Regions from separate parts of the Peribacillus sp. V2I11 genome, predicted to be linked through region 4. Evidence: riboswitches for the same ligand, from Rfam matches in the RefSeq annotation. Region 4 holds a riboswitch; each other region holds the start of a gene.
What was found. Region 4 has a riboswitch for thiamine pyrophosphate ahead of thiC (phosphomethylpyrimidine synthase ThiC). Riboswitches for the same ligand answer to the same signal wherever they lie in the genome.
Positions count from the first base shown of each region.

Region 1: it holds a riboswitch for thiamine pyrophosphate, as region 4 does, so the genes downstream of both, tenA (thiaminase II) here and thiC (phosphomethylpyrimidine synthase ThiC) in region 4, are expected to answer to the same signal.
Region 2: it holds a riboswitch for thiamine pyrophosphate, as region 4 does, so the genes downstream of both, QFZ73_RS18515 (ABC transporter substrate-binding protein) here and thiC (phosphomethylpyrimidine synthase ThiC) in region 4, are expected to answer to the same signal.
Region 3: it holds a riboswitch for thiamine pyrophosphate, as region 4 does, so the genes downstream of both, tenA (thiaminase II) here and thiC (phosphomethylpyrimidine synthase ThiC) in region 4, are expected to answer to the same signal.

Region 1 covers NZ_JAUSYW010000001.1:5,427,796-5,432,843, forward strand. Annotated here, with positions in the region: gene QFZ73_RS26445 (ABC transporter ATP-binding protein) at 1-812, opposite strand, end outside; gene QFZ73_RS26450 (ECF transporter S component) at 825-1,409, opposite strand; gene tenA (thiaminase II) at 1,424-2,107, opposite strand; TPP riboswitch at 2,245-2,373, opposite strand; gene QFZ73_RS26460 (SDR family NAD(P)-dependent oxidoreductase) at 2,513-3,259, opposite strand; gene QFZ73_RS26465 (AMP-binding protein) at 3,309-4,946, opposite strand; gene menB (1,4-dihydroxy-2-naphthoyl-CoA synthase) at 4,965-5,048, opposite strand, start outside.
Region 2 covers NZ_JAUSYW010000001.1:3,785,196-3,790,243, reverse strand. Annotated here, with positions in the region: partial or broken gene QFZ73_RS18525 (ABC transporter permease) at 1-160, opposite strand, end outside; gene QFZ73_RS18520 (thiamine-binding protein) at 157-441, opposite strand; gene QFZ73_RS18515 (ABC transporter substrate-binding protein) at 453-1,457, opposite strand; TPP riboswitch at 1,593-1,702, opposite strand; gene QFZ73_RS18510 (protein-glutamine gamma-glutamyltransferase) at 2,005-2,832, shown strand; gene rarD (EamA family transporter RarD) at 2,924-3,853, opposite strand; gene QFZ73_RS18500 (amidohydrolase) at 3,934-5,048, opposite strand, start outside.
Region 3 covers NZ_JAUSYW010000001.1:898,114-903,161, reverse strand. Annotated here, with positions in the region: gene thiE (thiamine phosphate synthase) at 1-193, opposite strand, end outside; gene thiM (hydroxyethylthiazole kinase) at 174-989, opposite strand; gene thiD (bifunctional hydroxymethylpyrimidine kinase/phosphomethylpyrimidine kinase) at 986-1,792, opposite strand; gene thiW (energy coupling factor transporter S component ThiW) at 1,761-2,282, opposite strand; gene tenA (thiaminase II) at 2,298-2,987, opposite strand; TPP riboswitch at 3,077-3,182, opposite strand; SAM riboswitch class I at 3,341-3,445, shown strand; gene QFZ73_RS04325 (Fur-regulated basic protein FbpA) at 3,622-3,810, shown strand; gene QFZ73_RS04320 (aspartyl-phosphate phosphatase Spo0E family protein) at 4,062-4,256, shown strand; gene QFZ73_RS04315 (GNAT family N-acetyltransferase) at 4,326-4,832, opposite strand.
Region 4 covers NZ_JAUSYW010000001.1:1,449,830-1,454,877, forward strand. Annotated here, with positions in the region: gene QFZ73_RS07000 (hypothetical protein) at 1-119, opposite strand, end outside; gene thiC (phosphomethylpyrimidine synthase ThiC) at 142-1,923, opposite strand; TPP riboswitch at 2,055-2,169, opposite strand; gene QFZ73_RS07010 (HAD family hydrolase) at 2,285-3,073, opposite strand; gene QFZ73_RS07015 (histidine phosphatase family protein) at 3,213-3,746, opposite strand; gene QFZ73_RS07020 (hypothetical protein) at 3,981-4,433, opposite strand; gene QFZ73_RS07025 (FecCD family ABC transporter permease) at 4,852-5,048, shown strand, end outside.

The DNA.
Region 1 (5,048 bases), 4.0 Mb from region 4:
TCTTTATTCCGAAAACCTCTAAATCCTTGCACATCCATAAGGGGTAAACCATCTGTAAATTGGAGTTCCCGAATGGGTGCATTCTCATGTATATATTCATCCCAAACACCAGGGAACCAAATTCCATGTTCTTTCATTTCATTTTTATATAGTGAAAGAATGGTGTCTCTTGGACCATCAGCTATGATTTGACCTTCACCGTTAAAAAGAACGATTCGTTCGATGAATTCTAAAACATGGTCAATTTTATGCTCGACGATAATAACCGTTTTGTCTCGTCCGACTTCCTTCAACAAGTCCCAGATTTCTTTTGTCCCTTCCGGATCAAGCATGGCGGTTGGTTCATCTAAAAATAGCACTTCTGGTTCAAGGGCTAATACTGAAGCGATTGCCAGACGCTGTTTCATCCCGCCTGATAATGTTTCTATACTTGTATGGCCTAGGTTCAATCCTACATTACGGATATGATTTTGGATCTTCTCTTCCATTTCTTCTTTAGGGACGGAAAGATTCTCAAGGACGAAGGCAATTTCCTCATCGGCAAATGGCATGCAAAACTGACTATCAGGGTCTTGAAAAACATATCCCCATGATGAAGGGCATTTCAATTCCTCCGCTTTCATCGGGACTTCGAAGGAATTCGGAATCAATCCGCTTAACACTTGCAAAAGAGTGGACTTACCACATCCTGATGGTCCCAACAATAGCACTTTTTCTCCTTTATCAAACGATATGGATAGGTCCTTGAATATCAAAGATTCATCACCGGGAAATTTCATTCTTAACTTCTCAACAGAAACGATTCGTTCCATGGCCCTCAACCTCTACTTTTGATCCAGTTCTGCATAATCTTTACTTGAAACCGGACGAACAAGATTAGTTACTCCTGTTGCTTCCAGTACTTTAACTAAATAATAGGCAGTCACACCTGCAAAGAATATGGAACCCACAAACCTGGCTATCATGAATAACGATAAATTCCAAAGAGAGAGAGCACCTATTTCCCCATAAGCAAAATCCATGATGATTGATGCCAGGCAGGAAGCAATCGCAGCTAAAACGGCTACCGACATATTGAATTTTTTATATTTGAACGCCATGAACACCAGTTCCGCGAACAAACCTTGGACCACCCCATATAACAGTACGGTCAGCCCCCATGGTGAACCTAGAAAGAATTCTCCGGAAGCTGCAGCTATCTCTGCCAAAAGTGCCACACCCGGTTTCCGTAAAATTAAAAAGGCGACGGGGCCAGCTATAAACCACATTCCATAAATAAGTTGATCCAGATGTAATCCTAATGGTTTAACGGAATAATAAATCGAACCCCAAAGGATATAAACGATTCCAAATGCTACCGCAATCACGATCGTGACTAATATATCGGTTAATTTCAATCCTTTTTTCATTGTTTCATTCTCCTTTATACTTCTAGTGTTTCCTTATGCACAGGCCATGTCTCTAAACGATAAGCCATTTCCCAAAATGAGTATTCATATTGGCTGCTAAGGATGAAATGCTCTTTCATTCTCTCCTTATCCTCGTCTGTTACTTTTTCAGCAATCTCATCAAGCCTCGCAATTTGTTCTTCCACCAAAGTGCGGAACCACTCTCCTCCGTAAGCCGCTATCCATTCTTGATAAATCGGCTCTTCGGGTAAGCACCCTTGCAGCTTTTCACCTATTTCATAATACAGCCAGTAACACGGCAAGATAGCTGCAATAACATCCCCTAAATGTCCAGAATAAGCCGCACGGTACATATGGGAAGTATAAGCATAAGCAGTCGGGGCAGGTTTAAAATTTTCCCTTTCTTCTTTTGTGATGCCTAATCTCTCAGAAAAATTCTCATGAAGCTTCAACTCCGCTTCATATGTTCCTTGTGCGTGGCCGGCAAGCCTGCTTGTTGTATGTAAATCTGTAGCTTTGACTGCTCCTAAAGCTTGAACTCTAGCAAAATGAGATAAATAATAGGCATCTTGCATGACATAAAAACGAAAACACTCCAATGGCAAAGTGCCATCTCCTATCCCTGCAACAAACGGGTGATTAAAACTAGCTTCCCAAATGTGATCGACTTCCTGACGAATTTCCTCTGAAAACTTCATGTCCATTACCTCCAAATTGTATTTTTTAAAGGATGATACGGGATAAAAACCTTTTAACACCTCTTTTTTTGCAAACAAAAAACCACTTTCTTTAACGTAAAGAAAGTGGTTGTACTTGAAATAATACAGAAACGTATTGTTCCAGACCCCCACTTCCCTACGCTGGTATAAACCAGATCAGGTTCTAAGGGTCTTAAAGTCATACTTTAATCTCAGCTTCTCCGGTAAAATCAACTTTTACCTATAAAGCACCCCTAGTGGTACAAATTGTATATTAAATTCATTTCATTTGCCTTTATATTAACACGATTAATCCAATTGTCAAACGTATTAGAAAAAGTTTTCATGATTTATGGTTATGGTTACTAACCTTTCAATCTTGCATTACCACCTTACCATGATCGCTTAAACCATTGTTAATCCACCATTTACGGAAAGAGTTTGCCCCGTAATATACCCTGCATCTTCCGAAACGAAATAGGCAACAGCACTGGCAATATCCTCTGGTTGTGCTAGCCGGCGGAATGGAATCGCTTTTTCCAAGGCTCCTGCTATACCTTCATTATAAGAGCCTATTTCTTGAAATAGGGGCGTATCAGCAGGACCTGGCGCAATACAATTGATGTTGAGTTTGTGACGTGCCATTTCTCTTGCTATCGTTTTTGTGAAGGCAATCACCCCTCCCTTAGCAGCCGAATAAACTGCCTCTCCACTTGATCCGACTCTAGCTGCATCGGATGCAATATTTACTACCTTTCCGTAACCGTTTTCAATCATAAGAGGTAAAATTTCCTTGCAAGTATGGATCTGCCCAAGTAAATTAATATCGATAATCCTTTTCCAAGTGCTGGGATTACTTTTTAAAAATGGTTCCACCTTATCCCACCCTGCATTATTAACCAATATATCTATTCTATGAAAATGCTTCACTGATTCTTCAACGGCTTTTTTAACACTTTCTAATTTCGTTACATCACAATGGACCGCTCTGGCTTCAAAACCCGACTTTTCGATTATAGAAACCGTTTCCTCTGCATTTTTAAGATTAATATCAGCCACGATGATGTTAAAATTACGAGAAGCCAATTTTTTTGCAATCTCTCTGCCAATTCCACTTCCGGCACCTGTGATAAATGCCATTCTTTTATTCATCATATTCCCCTCCACTTTCACCATTTAGTCAATATGGATTATAAACTGCTTAAATATTGTCGATTATCTTTTCATTTATCATTTCCCGGAGCCGGAATTTCTGGATTTTCCCGCTAGCCGTTCGAGGAAAGTCATCCATTATCTCAAGAAATTCAGGCCAATATTGTTTGGCCAAACCCTTTTCCGAGAGAAATTCCTGCATGGAATCCATCGTTATCGGGCTCTTCCCCGTTTTCATGCTGATACATGCACAGGCTTTTTCCTGAAGACGGGAATCTGGTACCGCAATAACCTGAGCGCTAGAAATATCCGGGTGTTCATACAATACATTTTCTACATAAGCGACTGGAATATTTTCACCGCCACGTATGATTATGTCTTTGTTTCTTCCAGAAATCCGGATATATCCGTCTTCATCAATGAATCCTCGATCACCGGTAATGAACCATCCGTCATTATACTCTACTAAAGTATCATCGATCCGTTTAAAATAGCCGACAAAAAGAGCCGGACCCCTTACTAATAAAGAGCCTTCTATATTCGGGGCACAGATCTCCCCTTTAAAATCCACTACCTTTAGCTCCATTCCCGGAAACGGAATTCCGTCGGTATTCGTCAGTTTTTCTTCTGGATCTTCAAGTCTCGTCAAGGTTACCAAGCCATCTTCCGTTTGCCCCCATCCTGACAATATCTTGAACGGTACTTTTTTCACGGCTTCCTTTACTAAATGCCTGGGGATCGGGGCACCTAAAGCTACGAAGACTCGTAGCGAATTGAGGTCATACCTTTCTATCCCTTCCATTTGAACCGTATCTTGCAGAAAAGGAGTGGCTCCCGCCGTAAACGTTATCTTTTCCTTCTCAACCCATTCAATAAACTCTCTGGGATTCCAAATGTCTTGATAGACTCCCGTACCTCCAATATGTGTAGGAAGCCTAACTCCATAACCAAAACCTGTTTGATGAGCGAACGTTGACGCCATGAAAAGAACGTCATCGGGTGTTAAATGTAAGCGGTCAATCCAATAATCCGTTGATATACAAAGAGTATTATGTGTATGCATAACTCCTTTTGGACTTCCTGTGGTTCCGGAGGTAAAGATAATTTCAGTCACATCATTTGGGTCATGTGTGATTTCATCCAAAATGGATGAATCCATCCGGTCTTCCCAAGGTTCCTCAAATAAGGAGGAGAACAGTTTCATCCCATTCGGCGCATTGTCCCCAATCACATATATATGTTTCATTGATGGCCATTGATGGCTTAGTCTCTCAATCATGTCAGGGTAATAAAACCCACGGAAATAATCTGGTACAACAATCATTTTAGATTCTGCCATCCCAACCATATAGCCAATTTCCCTATCTCGATAAATCGGTATCAAGGGATTGCTAATGGCACCGATTCTTGTAACAGCATAGTGTAAGATTATAAACTCATTCCAGTTAGGCAGTTGAAAAGAGACAACATCCCCCTTACCCAATCCTATATGCAAGAGACCCAATGCGATTCGATCGACCAACTTACCCAGCTGCTTGTAAGTAAAACTACTTTTTTTATCTATAATCGCTATCTTATCTGGATGCTTTACTATAGCATCATTCAAATAATCCAAGATCGTTCGGTTTGGCCACACGCCTTGATATTTCCCCACATATTCCTGATTCAAAATCGTCTCCAATTTCACCAGTTTCCATCCCCCTCATCAACCTCTGAATTTTTTAAAATCTACAGGCCTCTTTTCCAGGAAGGCATTTTTTCCTTCTTCCGATTCTTGTGTATTGTAAAA
Region 2 (5,048 bases), 2.3 Mb from region 4:
GATTGCGGTACGACTCCATTCCTTCAATGAAAATGGCCGATGGAGCGGGAAGCAGCCATTCTTCAACTTTCAATAAGACTGTCACTGACTCCCATACTATCAGCAACAATAATAAAAGAAAGAAGGGAGCCCCCTTCTTCCAAATTCCCCTTCCGATCATGCCCGATATTTCTCCGTTAACGTATCCATCGTAATCCCGCTTGGCTGATATAATATTTTCACTTGGGAAATGACATTCGGTGATCCAATTTCAATCATTCTTACATTCATTTTTTCTATCACGGCAAAAAGTTCGGAAAGCTCACCCTCCATTGTCGTTTCAAGCGGGTGAACCTCATACTTGACACCTGATTCTTCAATGATCTTGATTGCTTCATCCACCATGGGGATGACATTTTCCCCTTTAGGAATAATTTGGATACTAATTAATGAATTGGCCATTGTATTTCCTCCTATTTTGGTAAAAATTCATTGGTAAATGCCTTTTCAGGATCGAAATCACCTTCAAGAAGCTTATTTTCAGTCATCCAATCACTGTAATCCTTCCAGATTTCAAGCTTTTGTTCACCCCATCGCGGAGCATCATCCTGATACTTGGCTGCAAGCCACTCCTGGCTTTTCTTCACTAGTTTTGCATCAAGATCCGGTGCAGACTTAATTAACATGTCTGCTGCATCATCAGGATTCTTAATCGCAAACTGGTACCCTTTCGATGCTGCATGAACGAATGCTTTAACAGTCTCGGGATCCTCTTTTATCATCTTTTCATTTGTTGTCAAAACAGGCGTATAGTAATCAAGCTTATCAGAGTATTCGGTTAAGTAAACCATATTAAGCTTTTCATTTCGCAACTCGGCCTCAATGCCTGTCCATCCATAATAAATCCAGGCAAAATCTATATCCCTTTTAACCGAAGTGAAAAAATCCGTGTCTCCTGTATTGACTATGTCCACTTTATTTACATCCGCATTCTCTTTTTTCATGAGTGAATCTATAATGGCCTTTTCAACTGGAGACCCCCAGCCACCATACGTTTTCCCTTCAAAATCCTTTGGAGTTTTAATGTTCTTTGCCTCAGGGGAAGCGAATCCAGAGGTATTATGCTGGATGACGGCAGCTACCGAAACAATTGGCACGCCTTGCACGCGGGCCTGCGTAATGCCCTCCTGGTAACTCACGCCAAATTCAGATTTCCCTGAAGCGACAAGCTTATCAGCTCCAGCTTCACCCGGCATGATAATTTCCACATCAAGACCTTGTTCTTTAAAATAACCTTTTTCCTTGGCTACATACAATCCTGTATGGTTTGTATTCGGTGTCCAATCGAGCACGACCGATACCTTTTTTAATTCTTCATTTCCTTCATTTTTGGATGCTTCTTCTTTTTCATTAGTTCCGCCTGCACCGCATCCAGCCAAAAGGAACAATGAAGTTAACAGTGGTAAGAATTTATTCAAGTTTTTATCCTCCTACACATCATATAAGATCCATATGCCGGAACCATAATGGGGACTCCAGGTTCTATTCAAATACTGGATAAAAAAGCAAAAAACGCCCGAAGATGAATTCGGACGTTAACATACAAAACAGAAAGTCAGTAATAATATGTTCCCTCCGCTGGCATCATCCAGATCAGGTTCAAAGAGTCAGCATCTAAAGGATGCAATCTCAGCCAGCAGTACTGGCCCCCCTACATTTCTCGCACATATGAACATTTCTCTCTCATTATATCAATTCATAGGGAAAAAGGAATACTAATTTGCTTCTTCTCACTAATTGGAAAGGTATTCCTTGCACTTTAGGATATCTAGCAAAACATCTTTTGAACGAAAAATCATTGAAAGCAAAATAATTCTGCCGCTTTTCATTTCCAATCATTCTTGGCTGACACGTTCCAAATAGTCATTTCTTTGCTGGTATTCATATAATGAGCATTACCTGTAGACATTTCTGTTTACTGGTTTTATAAACCCTTAATTTCATAAGCAAAAGGTGGATATGATCATGATAAAGATTAATCACAAATGGTTAGATGTCAGTCAAATCCAACCAGGTATAGCATCTACTAAATCGCTTGAAATTCTTCAATTGCTGGCGGAAGATTCTAACGTTTTTGAATACCGGAACTTTGGAGATTTCAATTTCGAGATACAACTGAGGAACCGAGTCATTGAGGCAGCTTTTGCGTTGGACAAAAGTGATGCAGAATTTTCCACACTTGAGGAATCGGAATGCAATAATCAATATTGGCGCCTTTCCAAGGGTGGCACCTTTACACTTCAGCCAGGGATTCTCCCTCATGCAGCACTCGTTGACATTTTCATAAATGGAAGGCTTTATGCTTTCGAATGCGGGACAGCGATAGTCGTCACTTTTTTAAAGGCCATTTTGGATTTGATCGGCCCTAGGAATTTCGACCATCTTTTTTCAGACCTATTTTTATATGACTTTCGCCCTCCACAGAATATGGCTCTCATTATTCATCAAGGAAGGGATTATTTACCAGGTGATTGCGTTTACTTCAAAAACCCTGATCACGACGAGGCAACTCCTGAATGGCAAGGTGAAAATGCCATATTATTAGGGAGAAACCTCTTTTATGGCCATGGAATCGGGATTACCAGTTCACAGGGAATCATCGATGAATTAAATAGCAATAGAATGCCGAACGCCACCATATCGGCATTCCTGACAGATCATATCATTTTCCTGGATAGTTCCTTCTATAGACAATTCCAAATAAATATCCCCCGTGCAAAGCCCGATCACAGTCCTGTCAGCCTTTCCAATTGTATTGTTTCTGAAATAGGACCGAAGATTTACCTTTCATGACCCTGGCATTTCCCCTATGCCGTAAAACCGTTTTATTAAATACCGGAATAAAAAAATGCTTGGGAGGATCTCCCAAGCATCTTTTTATTATTCACGCACCAATATTCCCTTTGCCTTTGAACCTGCGGGCACTTGCCTGACCCCATTTCGTTATGGATAGTGTATAAACAGCCAAGGCTGACCATATGAACAAAAAGGCTAAAAGATGTGCTTTGGTAAAACTTTCATGATAGACGAATACCCCGATCAATAAAGATAAGGTCGGAGCGATATACTGAAAAATGCCAAGCATCGATAACGGGATCTTCTCCGCCCCTTTTGCAAAATATAAAAGCGGCAACGCCGTGACAATCCCGCCGCCCACCAATAGCAAGCTTGTGCTTCCCTCTGTAAAGAATTGCATTTCCGATCGGTTCATCAAGTATATCAGGTAACCCAGGGCCAGAGGCGTTACCATCATCGTTTCGAGCGTCAGCCCGATCGCCGACTCGGCCTTGATCATTTTTTTTGCCAGACCGTATAATCCAAAGGTCATGGCCAAAACAAGAGAGATCCACGGAATCGTGCCGAAATGAATGCCAAGGATCAAGACTCCGGTTCCTGCAAGCAGGAATGAAATGATTTGGGCCCCGCTCAATTTTTCTTTTAAGACTATCACTCCCAATAGTACACTGACTAGCGGATTGATATAATATCCAAGGCTCGTGTCGAGGATCCGTCCTGAGTTAACGGCCCAGATGAACACTCCCCAATTAGCTGTAACAAGCAGTGACGCCGTTAGTAATGCCACACAGAGTTTGGGGTTTCCCATTATGTTTTTGACATAATCAAGAAACGCTTGCCACTTTTTCATGAACATCAATAAAACCAGCATGAACACGAAAGACCATAATACCCTCTGAGCCAAAATTTCCGTTGCACCGACTCCCTGAAGGAACTTCCAGTAAATCGGCACGATTCCCCACATCATGTAAGAAAGGGCAGCATAGATCGCCCCTTCTTTTTGTTGATCGACTTTCATAACCTTCCTTCTTTCCATTTACATTCCTTTATCTAATTCCATCTAACAATTTTGTATGTCCATTTCTTTTTTAGCAACTGTTATTTTTTATCATACATGATTTTGTCATCGATGACCGTCATGACAGCCTCGGCTTTTAGGAGATCATCCGGCGCTGCAGCAAAGACATCAAGATTAAACACGGTAAAATCGGCATCGTACCCTTTAATGATCACACCGCGACGTTTTTCCTGGCCGATTGCTGCAGCACTCCCTTTTGTATACAGTGCAAAGGCCTCGTAAACGGAAAGCCTTTCACCAAAACCATAAACGGTACGGTCCTCACTGTTGATTTTCATCCTTGTGACAGCTGCATGAATGCCCAAAATTGGATTCAATGGCTCAATGGGTGCATCCGACCCGCCCGCACAAATGATGCCCAAATTCAAATAGGTTTTCCAGGCATAAGAGGACTCCAATAGATTGGCTGGAACCTTTTCTTCCACCCACGGAAAATCGGACGGGACGAAACCCGGCTGGATATCAAAGATTACCTGCAGCTTTGCCGCCCGCTTCAACAGCTCCGGCCGGACAATCTGCGCATGGATGAGCCGGTCCCTCTGTCCCTTTTTCGGGGGGAGGGCTTCAATTGCATTCAAGACGTATTCAAAAGCGAGATCGCCAATCGCATGGACAGCAATCGGCATTCCGGCATCCCTTGCTTTTTTCACCCATTCCTGAAGCTCTTTTTCAGTGAATATCGCGACTCCATTCGTATTCTTTTGATCTACATATGGCTCGCTCAACAGGGCTGTGCGTCCGCCTAATGAGCCGTCGGTAAATATCTTCATGCTGTCGAATTTGATATATCGCGTACCTTTCTGATAGCCGCCGCCTGCTGCCAGCATTTCTTCAAACGCTTCGTGATGGACGAGTAAATTGGCGCGAAAGGCCATTTCCCGGTCCTCGATTACCGATTTAAACGCCTGATATGTCGGCATGAAGCCATTGTAATAATGGAGGTCCTCAGTATGTCCGCCAGTCAAACCTAGCTTATATGCGTCTTCTATGGCCTCTGCGAGCGCGTTTTCGATATACTCTTGATCAATGCCGGGAAGACTGTCTAAAATAAGGTTCTGCGCCTGACTTTCTTTAAATAAACCATTTAAACGTCCGTCAGGATAACGGCAGATCACCCCGCCTGAAGGTTCTTTAA
Region 3 (5,048 bases), 550 kb from region 4:
ACAGCTCGTTCAATAACTGTTTTAATGCAGAAGCTTTTTTATAAAAGGAGAGTGAGGAATTATTTTTCTCTCTAAGTTGTACGATCGAGACTCCTCCTGAAACAGATTCTACAATGATTTTGGTCAATTTTTCCAATGCTATGGACTCTTCCGTAACTAAATACAGGCTTAAATCAATTTGGGACTTCTTCATTTATTTTCACCTCATGCATCCAGATTTCCTTATCCATTCTTGATATTGCATCGATTAATCGCACACGAAACGTTCCTGTTCCTTCATCTTTTTGAAGGTTTGCAGCAGCTAGTTCCCCTGAAATGCTCATGGTTGAGATACCGGCAATTGCCGCAGAATAGAAATCGTCAGTGACTCCGGAAAAAGTACCGATAAGAGCAGTGGACATGCAACCGGTACCTGTAACATTAGTTAATAGGTGGTTCCCATTGTCGATGATGGACGTATGTTTTCCATCGCTGACCGCATCCTTAGCTCCGCTGACCACGACGATACTATTCAATTTATTTGCCGCTCGTGCAGCCAGCTCTGCATTGCTAATCGCAGATTCCCCCGAATCCACCCCGCGTGTAACGGTATCCCCACCCATCAATGAAAGGATCTCACTCGCATTTCCGCGAATGATTTGGAAAGTAACCTTACTTAGGAGATCTTTGACCTGCTCTGTACGATAGGAGGTGGCACCAACTCCCACCGGGTCCAAAATGACCGGGATATCCAGGGCATTTGCCTTCTTACCGGCAATCTTCATTGCTTCCAAGGCTTTATCATCGATCGTACCGAAATTCAGTACCAATGCATCTGCTAATTTGACCATATCCGCCACTTCTCTTGGGCTCGATGTCATTACTGGTGAACCACCGATGGCAAGGGTGGCATTTGCACAGTCGTTGACTGTAACAAAGTTGGTGATTTGGTGAACGAGTGGTTTTCTTTCTTTTACTTTCACGAATAAATCGGCTGCAGAAACCTTCATTTTAAGTCACTCCGTTCTTTTTTTGAAAATGCATGAAAATGATGGACAGGTCCATGACCTTTACCAATTGAAAAGCTATTTCGTATCGCTTCAGAAATATAGGTCTTGGCCTGTTCGATCGATACCTGCAATGGCAGTCCATTTGCCAGGTTTGATGTAATGGCGGATGATAGGGTACAGCCCGTACCATGAGTGTTTTTTGTATGAATACGCTCTCCCTTGATCCATTGGAAGTCAGTCCCGTCATAAAAAAGATCATTTGGATTTCCTGTTGCATGGCCTCCTTTAAGTAAAACGGCTTTGGGACCCATTTCTTGTATCGAAATGCATGCCCTGTAGAAATCTTGTTCCGTCCGAATCGACAAGCCAGTAAGTACTTCCGCTTCCGGTACATTTGGGGTTACAAGTGTTGCTAGCGGAAGCAAATCCATTTTTAAGGCAGAGACAGCTTTTTCGTCGAGCAAATGGTGGCCGCTTTTGGAAATCATGACAGGGTCAAGGATAACGATGGCAGGCATGAAGGTTTTAAGGGACGCAGCGACAGTTTCCACTATTTCTTTTGATCCAAGCATGCCTATTTTTACTGCATCGACCGGAATATCTTCAAAGATAGCAGCAATTTGATCTGATATGATAGCTGTTTCAATTGGCTGTACTGAACGGACTTCCATTGTATTTTGTGCGGTTACGGCTGTGATGGCAGACATCCCAAAGACCCCATGTGCAGAAAATGTTTTTAAATCCGCTTGTATTCCAGCACCGCCCCCTGAATCAGAGCCTGCGATGGTTAATGCTGTTTTCATAAAAAAACCCCTTCATATAATTATTTTTTAGAAGTATTTTAAGTAATATGAAAGCTAAAATCGCACCTGCGAATGAACTGAGCATAAAAGCCGGTAAAAAACCAAAAAGAGCAGCTTTTTCTCCCAATAGGAGGATGGCAAGTGGATAACAGGCTAGGGAACCGAGAATGCCGGTCCCAATCACTTCCCCAAAACAAGCGAATTTTAAGCTTTGTGTTTTTCGATAAAGGATGGCAGCTAAAAGTGCCCCGATCATGCTGCCGGGAAAGGCGAAAATTGAACCGGTACCAGACATGTTTCTAATGATGGAAACTAAAAAAGCTTGTGTCACAGCATAAGCAGGCCCCAATAGGACGGCCGTCAGGACATTTGCCAAATGCTGAATAGGAAAGACCTTTGCAAATCCTGTTGGGATGAAAATAAATGAACTGGTCAGCGTCGTTATAGCCGTGATCATGGCAGTCAACGTCAGTTTCTTGATAGGATTCATCATCATGTCAACATCCTACAGCGGCCAATCCTGCTCATTTTGAACCATATCCCAGAATAAATATTCATATCGGGAAGTAACCAAAAAGTGCTTTTCTAATCTAAGAAGCTCCTTTTCTGGCATGCCTTCCGTCAACTCTTCCAACAAAGCGATCAGCCACTTGTGTGCTTCCCCGAATTCAGGAGATGAATAGGACCTTATCCAATCTGCATAGCGATTGTTTTCCAACGCTGCTCCATTTTGTTCTTTTAATAGCAAACCGATTTCATAATAATCCCAAGCGCAGGGCAGGAGACAGGCGATCAAATCTGCCAAGGTCCCATGCTGAGCTGCATTTAGCATGTAACCTGTATAGGCTAGAGTGGTTGGAGTGGGCTCTGTATCTTCCAATTCCTTGGAACTGATTCCGAATTCGGAAGCATAATGCCGATGAATATCCATTTCCACTTGAAGGGTTTCATTTAAAATACTTGCAAACTTTGCCATGGTTTCGATGTCATGAGCTTTGATGACACCTAAAGCAAAGAGCTTGGAATAATCCATGAGATAGATATAGTCCTGCTTCAGGTAATAGGCAAATTTCTCTTCAGGAAGCGTGCCGTTTCCAATTGCCTGGACAAAGGGATGAGAATGGTTCCTTTTCCAAATCTCTTTTGCCCGCGCATGTAGTCTATCACTGAATGTTTCTAATTTAATATTCTCCATTGTTCATCCTCCTTTAGAATGGATCCCCTTGTTAATAAAAAACCCCGTTCCTGAATACGGAACGGGGTAGATGGATATAGCCTGTAAATGGACGATATCATCCACTTCCCTCCGCCGGTATAAGCCGGTTCAGGTTCAAAGGGTCCGGAACTAATTCCATCTCAGTCTTAAAAAAAAACTCCCCTAGTGGTGTGAATTGTATGTAATTACTGACATCATATCAGAAAGACAAGAAAATGCAACCGGTAATTGAAAGAGAGATCACTTTGTGTCCAGGAAAAAAGGGAGAACCAGGTAATTGACTTTTGATGATTATTAAGATAAAATCATGTCTACATCATTTATATATCGAATTCTTATCCAGAGAGGTGGAGGGACTTGGCCCAAAGAAACCTCGGCAGCGGACCCGTTATGGGAACTGTGCTAAATCCAACAAGCATATGCTTGGGAGATAAGAAGAGCCGTACGGACACTGTCAGCCTCTTCTTGAATTAGAAGGGGCTTTTATTTTTGGGAAATAACGTTTAGTGACATAATAGAAAAGGTATATATAATTTGGTGAAAATCAAACAAGTTGATAAAGTTTAGCTAACTAGAAGCTGGCTCAAGGATGACTAGGAAAGGAGCCATTTACATGGCAGAATTATTTAAGAGGATTGAACAGAGGAAGGCAATGCTTATTGAAGAGTTATTGGCCAATGGAGTATACAAAACCTCTGATGAAAGGCACCTTTATGATGCCCCATTAAAAGTACTTGAAGATGAATATAAAATTGTTATAAATAGACATAATAACGAGTCACCTTCTGAATGGATGACATAGTAAGCGATGGACTATATTTTGGGTTCTTGTATTAGGGATATGATGTAAGCATTCGCAGTCTACACTAGTGGGTGCTTTTTTTGCGTTTAATAGAAAGTGACACAAAATATACATAATATAAGAATAAATAGGTGTTTTGTCACATTTACCCTATAAAATAACACATTTAATTTCTGGAAAATAGTTGATTTTAACTAGTAGTTTCATTATGATGAAAGTGTAAAAATATTGAATAAATGGGGGGTGCTATAATGCTTTGCCGCAAGGTAACTATAGAAAAAGTAGAAGAGAAGAGACAAGAGATGCTCAAATTGGCCGCGATTTACGGCTTAACAAGTCTGCTGACTGTTCAAGCCAGTCAAGAATTGGATACGCTATTAAATGCGTTAACAAGTAAAAGAGATTCTGAATATTTTTCCCTCCAGAAAGCATATAGGTATTTTTAAATTAGTCAATTTGACCTCGATTAATCTAAAAAAAGCTACTGCTCAAGGCAATAGCTCTAAAGAATTATTTTAAATATCGACACGTTTACCAAGAATGATCAAATCCCGCTCAATGCCATCCAGCTCGGCAACCTGGGGTAAATGAGCCCATTCTTCAAACCCGAATTTGGAAAAAAGCTTAAGGCTTGGTGTATTGTGGGCGAAAATGAAACCCAATAGAGTCTTAACACCTAATTTTGGACTCATTTCAATTGCCTTTTGAATCGAAATTTGTCCGATTCCTTTTCCCCGGAAATAATCATCAATATAAATGCTGATTTCGGCAGTGGAATTATATGCCGGTCGGCCATAGAAGGATTGAAAGCTCATCCATCCTGCAGTATTCCCTTCTATAGTAATGATATATAGCGGTCGGCTTTCCGAATGATGTTCCTCAAACCATTTAACCCTCGATTGGACGGATACAGGTTCCGTATCTGCCGTGACCATTCTTGAAGCAATTGTCGAATTATATATTTCAACAATTCTGGGTAGATCAGATAGTTCTGCCACTCTAAACTCTATGTGCTCTTCCATGATTTAAACTCCTAACTATCATTTATTCAATCACGAGAATGAAGGGTTATCCCGTTTTTTGTTAAGGGACGGTGAATGACACCCAATCCATTGAAAGTTTTATATTATCATACACTCCTTACTCTTTATCTGACAATTCTTTTTTGTATGTTAAGACTGCGGATTTTTTGGGTATGTAAGATTAAATACTTCTAGTAAAAAGACAAGAGGGGAACT
Region 4 (5,048 bases):
TCATTTTTTACAAATTCATGATTACAATTCTCCCGAAAAATGTTCAGCTCCCTTTTCAGCTGTTCCAATTGAGTCTCCAACTGTTTCATTTCAACTTTTATCTGGATTACCCGATTCATCGAATTCTCCCTCTCGTCGGAATTATTGATAGATTTCCCCGTCCGTTTTCCTAAATTCATTCGCTTTTTCTTTAAGCCCTTCATCGATCACCGACTCAAAACCCAGACCCTTTTCCTTCGCCAAATCACGGATGTCCTGAGAGATTCTCATACTGCAGAATTTTGGTCCGCACATTGAACAGAAATGGGCTGTTTTGGCACCTTCAGCCGGAAGTGTTTCATCGTGATATTCGACCGCCCTTTCAGGATCGAGGGAAAGATTGAATTGATCTCTCCAACGAAATTCGAATCTAGCCTTCGAAAGTGCATCATCCCGTTTTCTTGCTTGCGGATGGCCTTTAGCAAGGTCAGCTGCGTGGGCCGCAATTTTATAAGTAATGACCCCTACTCTAACATCCTCTTTATTCGGAAGTCCCAAATGCTCTTTCGGTGTCACATAACAAAGCATGGCAGTTCCAAACCATCCAATCATGGCAGCACCAATCGCAGAAGTGATATGATCGTATCCAGGAGCTATATCCGTTGTCAATGGTCCCAAGGTATAGAATGGAGCTTCTTGACAGACTTCCAGCTGCTTATCCATATTTTCTTTAATCAAATGCATCGGTACGTGACCGGGTCCCTCCACCATGACTTGAACATCGTGCTTCCAAGCTATCTTCGTCAGTTCCCCTAGTGTTTCCAATTCAGCAAATTGTGCCTCATCGTTTGCATCTGCAATGGATCCAGGACGGAGGCCGTCACCTAATGAGAAAGAGACATCATACGCCTTCATGATTTCACAAATCTCTTCAAAGTGAGTGTAGAGAAAACTTTCTTGGTGGTGGGCCAAGCACCATTGTGCCATGATGGAGCCCCCCCGGGAAACAATTCCCGTAACTCGCTTTGCTGTCATGGGGATGTATCGCAAAAGCACACCAGCGTGTATGGTGAAGTAATCGACACCTTGCTCAGCCTGCTCGATTAATGTATCCCGGAAAACTTCCCAATTTAAATCTTCCGCGACTCCATTCACTTTTTCCAATGCTTGATATATCGGAACCGTCCCAACTGGCACAGGTGAATTCCTTATAATCCATTCCCGGGTCGTGTGAATATTCTTTCCGGTGGAAAGATCCATTATATTGTCTGCACCCCATCGTGTAGCCCAAGTCATTTTCTCCACTTCAGCTTCGATCGATGAACTAACAGCCGAATTTCCAATATTTGCATTTATTTTCACATGAAAATTACGTCCGATGATCATGGGCTCACTTTCAGGATGGTTAATATTTGCCGGAATGATCGCACGCCCGCTAGCTACCTCTTCTCTAACGAACTCAGGGGACACATTTTCCCTGATCGAAATGAACTCCATTTCCGGAGTGATGATACCTTTACGGGCATAATGGAGCTGGGTTACGTTTTGCCCTTTCACTGCACGCAATGGTTTTCTTTTCAATCCCGGAAAAACTTCGGCGTTGGATTGTGTTTCCACTTTTTTATACCCGTTATCTTCGGGCTTTATTTCACGGCCTTCATACTCTTCAACATCTTCCCGTTCCAGAACCCAACTGCGTCTAATCGGGGCAAGACCTTTATGAATATCAATGGGATATTCTGAATCCGTATAAAAACCGCTTGTGTCATATACCCGTAAAGGCGGATTATCCTCTTCCCCGAATGCCCCTGTAGTCGGACTTAGCTTAATTTCACGCATAGGTACTTTAATATCAGGTCTAGATCCCTCAACATACACTTTTTTACTCCCGGCAAAACTGGACATAATTGAAACGTTCATGTCATTTACTGAATTACTCATGATTTCATTTCTCCTTTTTAAGTTATTTAAAAAGGACAAAATCCAATCCATTTCGCACGAAAAAGCCAGATCTCATATTTAAGACCCGGCTGACGTTAGTATGACTACAAAAATGACCAAATGAAATGTCATTATTTAGTAGATTCTAACTTCCCCACGCTGGTATGAACCAGATCAGGTCCTGAGGGTTAAGAAGCTTTAGCGCTTCCCTCTCAGCCCAACTTTTATTGGACACCCCTAGTCTGAATAATTTAATTGATTACAGGGTAACTATATATCACCCTTTTCATTCTGTAAATACTTTTAAAGACCTAATATTCCGTTTACAACTCTCCAAAATTTGTTATTTGGAGAGTATCTCCAATTAACTCCCCAGGCTCTCAAGGATGGGGAAAAGCTCCTCTAAATGCTTGATTTCATAGGTTGGAAGCACTTCATTCCGTTCCTTATCATGGCGATTTATCCAGACCGACTTTATGCCTACACGTGATGCTCCAAGGATGTCGGTCATTAAATTATCGCCGACCATCAATACTTCATCCTTATCAAGCTCCATGATTTCCAAAGCATGCTCAAAAATGGAGGCATCTGGTTTACCTCGTCCAAATGCGCCTGAAATCACGATTTGGTCGAAATAAGGAACCAGTTCAGGAGTAATTTCAAGTTTGGTATTTTGCAGTTCAGGAGATCCGTTCGTAAGCAATAGCAATTTGTACTTCCCTTTTAATTCATCCAGAACACGGAATGATTCTTCATAGATAAATGGCTTTTTGCGTCTCTCGGCAGGAAAACGTTCTGCCAGTTCAAGCCCAAATTCCGGGTCATCGACCCCTAATGCCTTTAAACCTCTCGTCCACGCTTCTTTCCGATAAGCCGGTGCAATCCCGGCCATCTTCCGGAATTCATCATGATCATCCTGAAAATTCCCCCATAGTCCCTCAAATGGGTTGATTCCGATCATTTGAGTGAATGCATATGTATCATAAGAGGAATAAAGCTCGCGCGCTTCCTTTCGCACCGCTTCTTCAAACTCTTCGACATTCAGATCATATTTCTCCTTAGCCACTTCGCATGTGGCCACAAAAGCCTCTTTTACACTTTTCTGATCCCATAGTAATGTATCATCTAAATCAAAAAAAACTGCTTTCAGCAAATTGTCCACCCCTCTTTCCCCATTATTGAATTCGTAAAAATTACGCTATTACAATAATAAACCACAACCGATAAAAAAAGAATAACTATTCGGAAAATGTCTTACTCTTTCTGGTGGGAAACCCTATATTCCCCCCTCATCATTTTTCAAATACATAAAGCTTTCCATTACTGGCAATCTTGAATTTCGGACCTGTGAACCCCCGTCGGATCAGCTCCTTCCTGATATATACCATGAGGGCGGCATGACTTACGATCAGGACATCCCTTTCCCCCTTTGCAAAGACTTCATCCAATACTTTATTGATCCTTCGCTCTGCAATCTTGATTTCCGCCCTTGTCTGCTTGTTGAACACCGAGCAGCTGCGAATCCAGATGGCCCAAAGGATGAACGGCAGTTTTACCCTTCCTTTAAGAGGGGGAGAAGGTATTTCCCGCAGCTCCTCCATCCGATGAACCGTACCTGGATAGATATGTTCCGCTGTCTTGACAGCCCTCGACATAGGACTGCAATAACATTCCTGCCATTCCTCCACGCCAAATAAAGTCGTTCCATAAATAATATCCGCTGCATCATAGTCCTCAAACCATTGCTTCATATCATCCGCCGTCACAAATCTCCCAGTAGGAAATTCATGTGTCACCTTAAAATGCCGTACCAAACCAATTTTCATATATTCTCCTTTTTATCTTTTGAAATATTCGTTTCTTTTTCTTGTAAAGGCCTTATCAATATATTACCCTATGTAAAACTATATAATAAATGCCAGTTGAAACCAGTAAAAACCATACTGAGCTCTCCTTGACATTGTGTATGTTTAAAAAATCTTACGGTTTGTGTCACTGTTAGGCTTTGATTATGATGGCATCGAAAAAAGAGAAAGCATTTCGCCTTCTCCAGTCATGGTTTAATCTATGAATTGAAGTTCTGTTATCGTACATCTTTTCCTGAATTTATATTTCCCGCTCAAATCACTGAATTGATAATCATTGAGGGATTTCCCCAGTTGTTCCTTTAGCTTATCCACCGTGATGGTTTCCTCAACTGTCCCTTTCCAATTTTCATTTCCTATTAACTCTTCGAACGGAATGGTAGTCAGGACTTCATCATATATCTGGATGCTTTGATCGATGCCGAAGCTGCCATAGATACTGCCATTTTCATCAGCAAAGATATGCTCCGACTCCAATTCTTCCACCAATACTTCTAGATATTCCTTTGACTTAACAGGCTTGATGGCAATCTCCGCTTCCGCCTTTACAGGTCCCAATCTCTTATCGACGATCTCTATCGTCACTTTAACGTGAACGGGCGGAAACCCAAACCCTTCACAAAGTTCTGCTGCCGAATTATATACCATCTGTACATCCTCCTTTTGTCACTATCATTATATAATATAAATACTTCATTTCATTATCAAAAACCCTTATTCCTGATCACTTTGCAACATGTCTTTTTTGAACATCAATTCATTTTTTTCCCTTGATCATATTAATAGATTTTGAATGTTTCATCCGCTTATTTTTGTACTAATGATATTCTCCAAATCTACAATTCTTCCACGATTCTACTGCCTTTAGAAGCGCTATGGAAACACATATCAATCATTCAATATTTTAATATATTGAAAAATAGTTTGATTTCAACAAAGAGTAAAGTTATACTCATCGTGATAATGATTATCAATTTCATTCATTGAAAAGTAAAGGATGACCTAACAAATGTTCCATACTCTCTCTCTAAAGGAACGTAAAAATCGTTCAAATGTTTTTCTGCTAATGTGTTTATTCATCCTGGTGATTTTTGGATTGGTTGTGTCCCTGTTTTTGGCTGTAACATTTGGGGCAAAAGAGGTTACCTTCAATACGGTGTGGTCAGCGGTTTTTAATTATAATCCTGCATTGACTCAGCAACAGATTATCCACGAACTACGGCTTCCACGGGTTATTGGAGCAGCATTGGTCGGAGCAGCTTT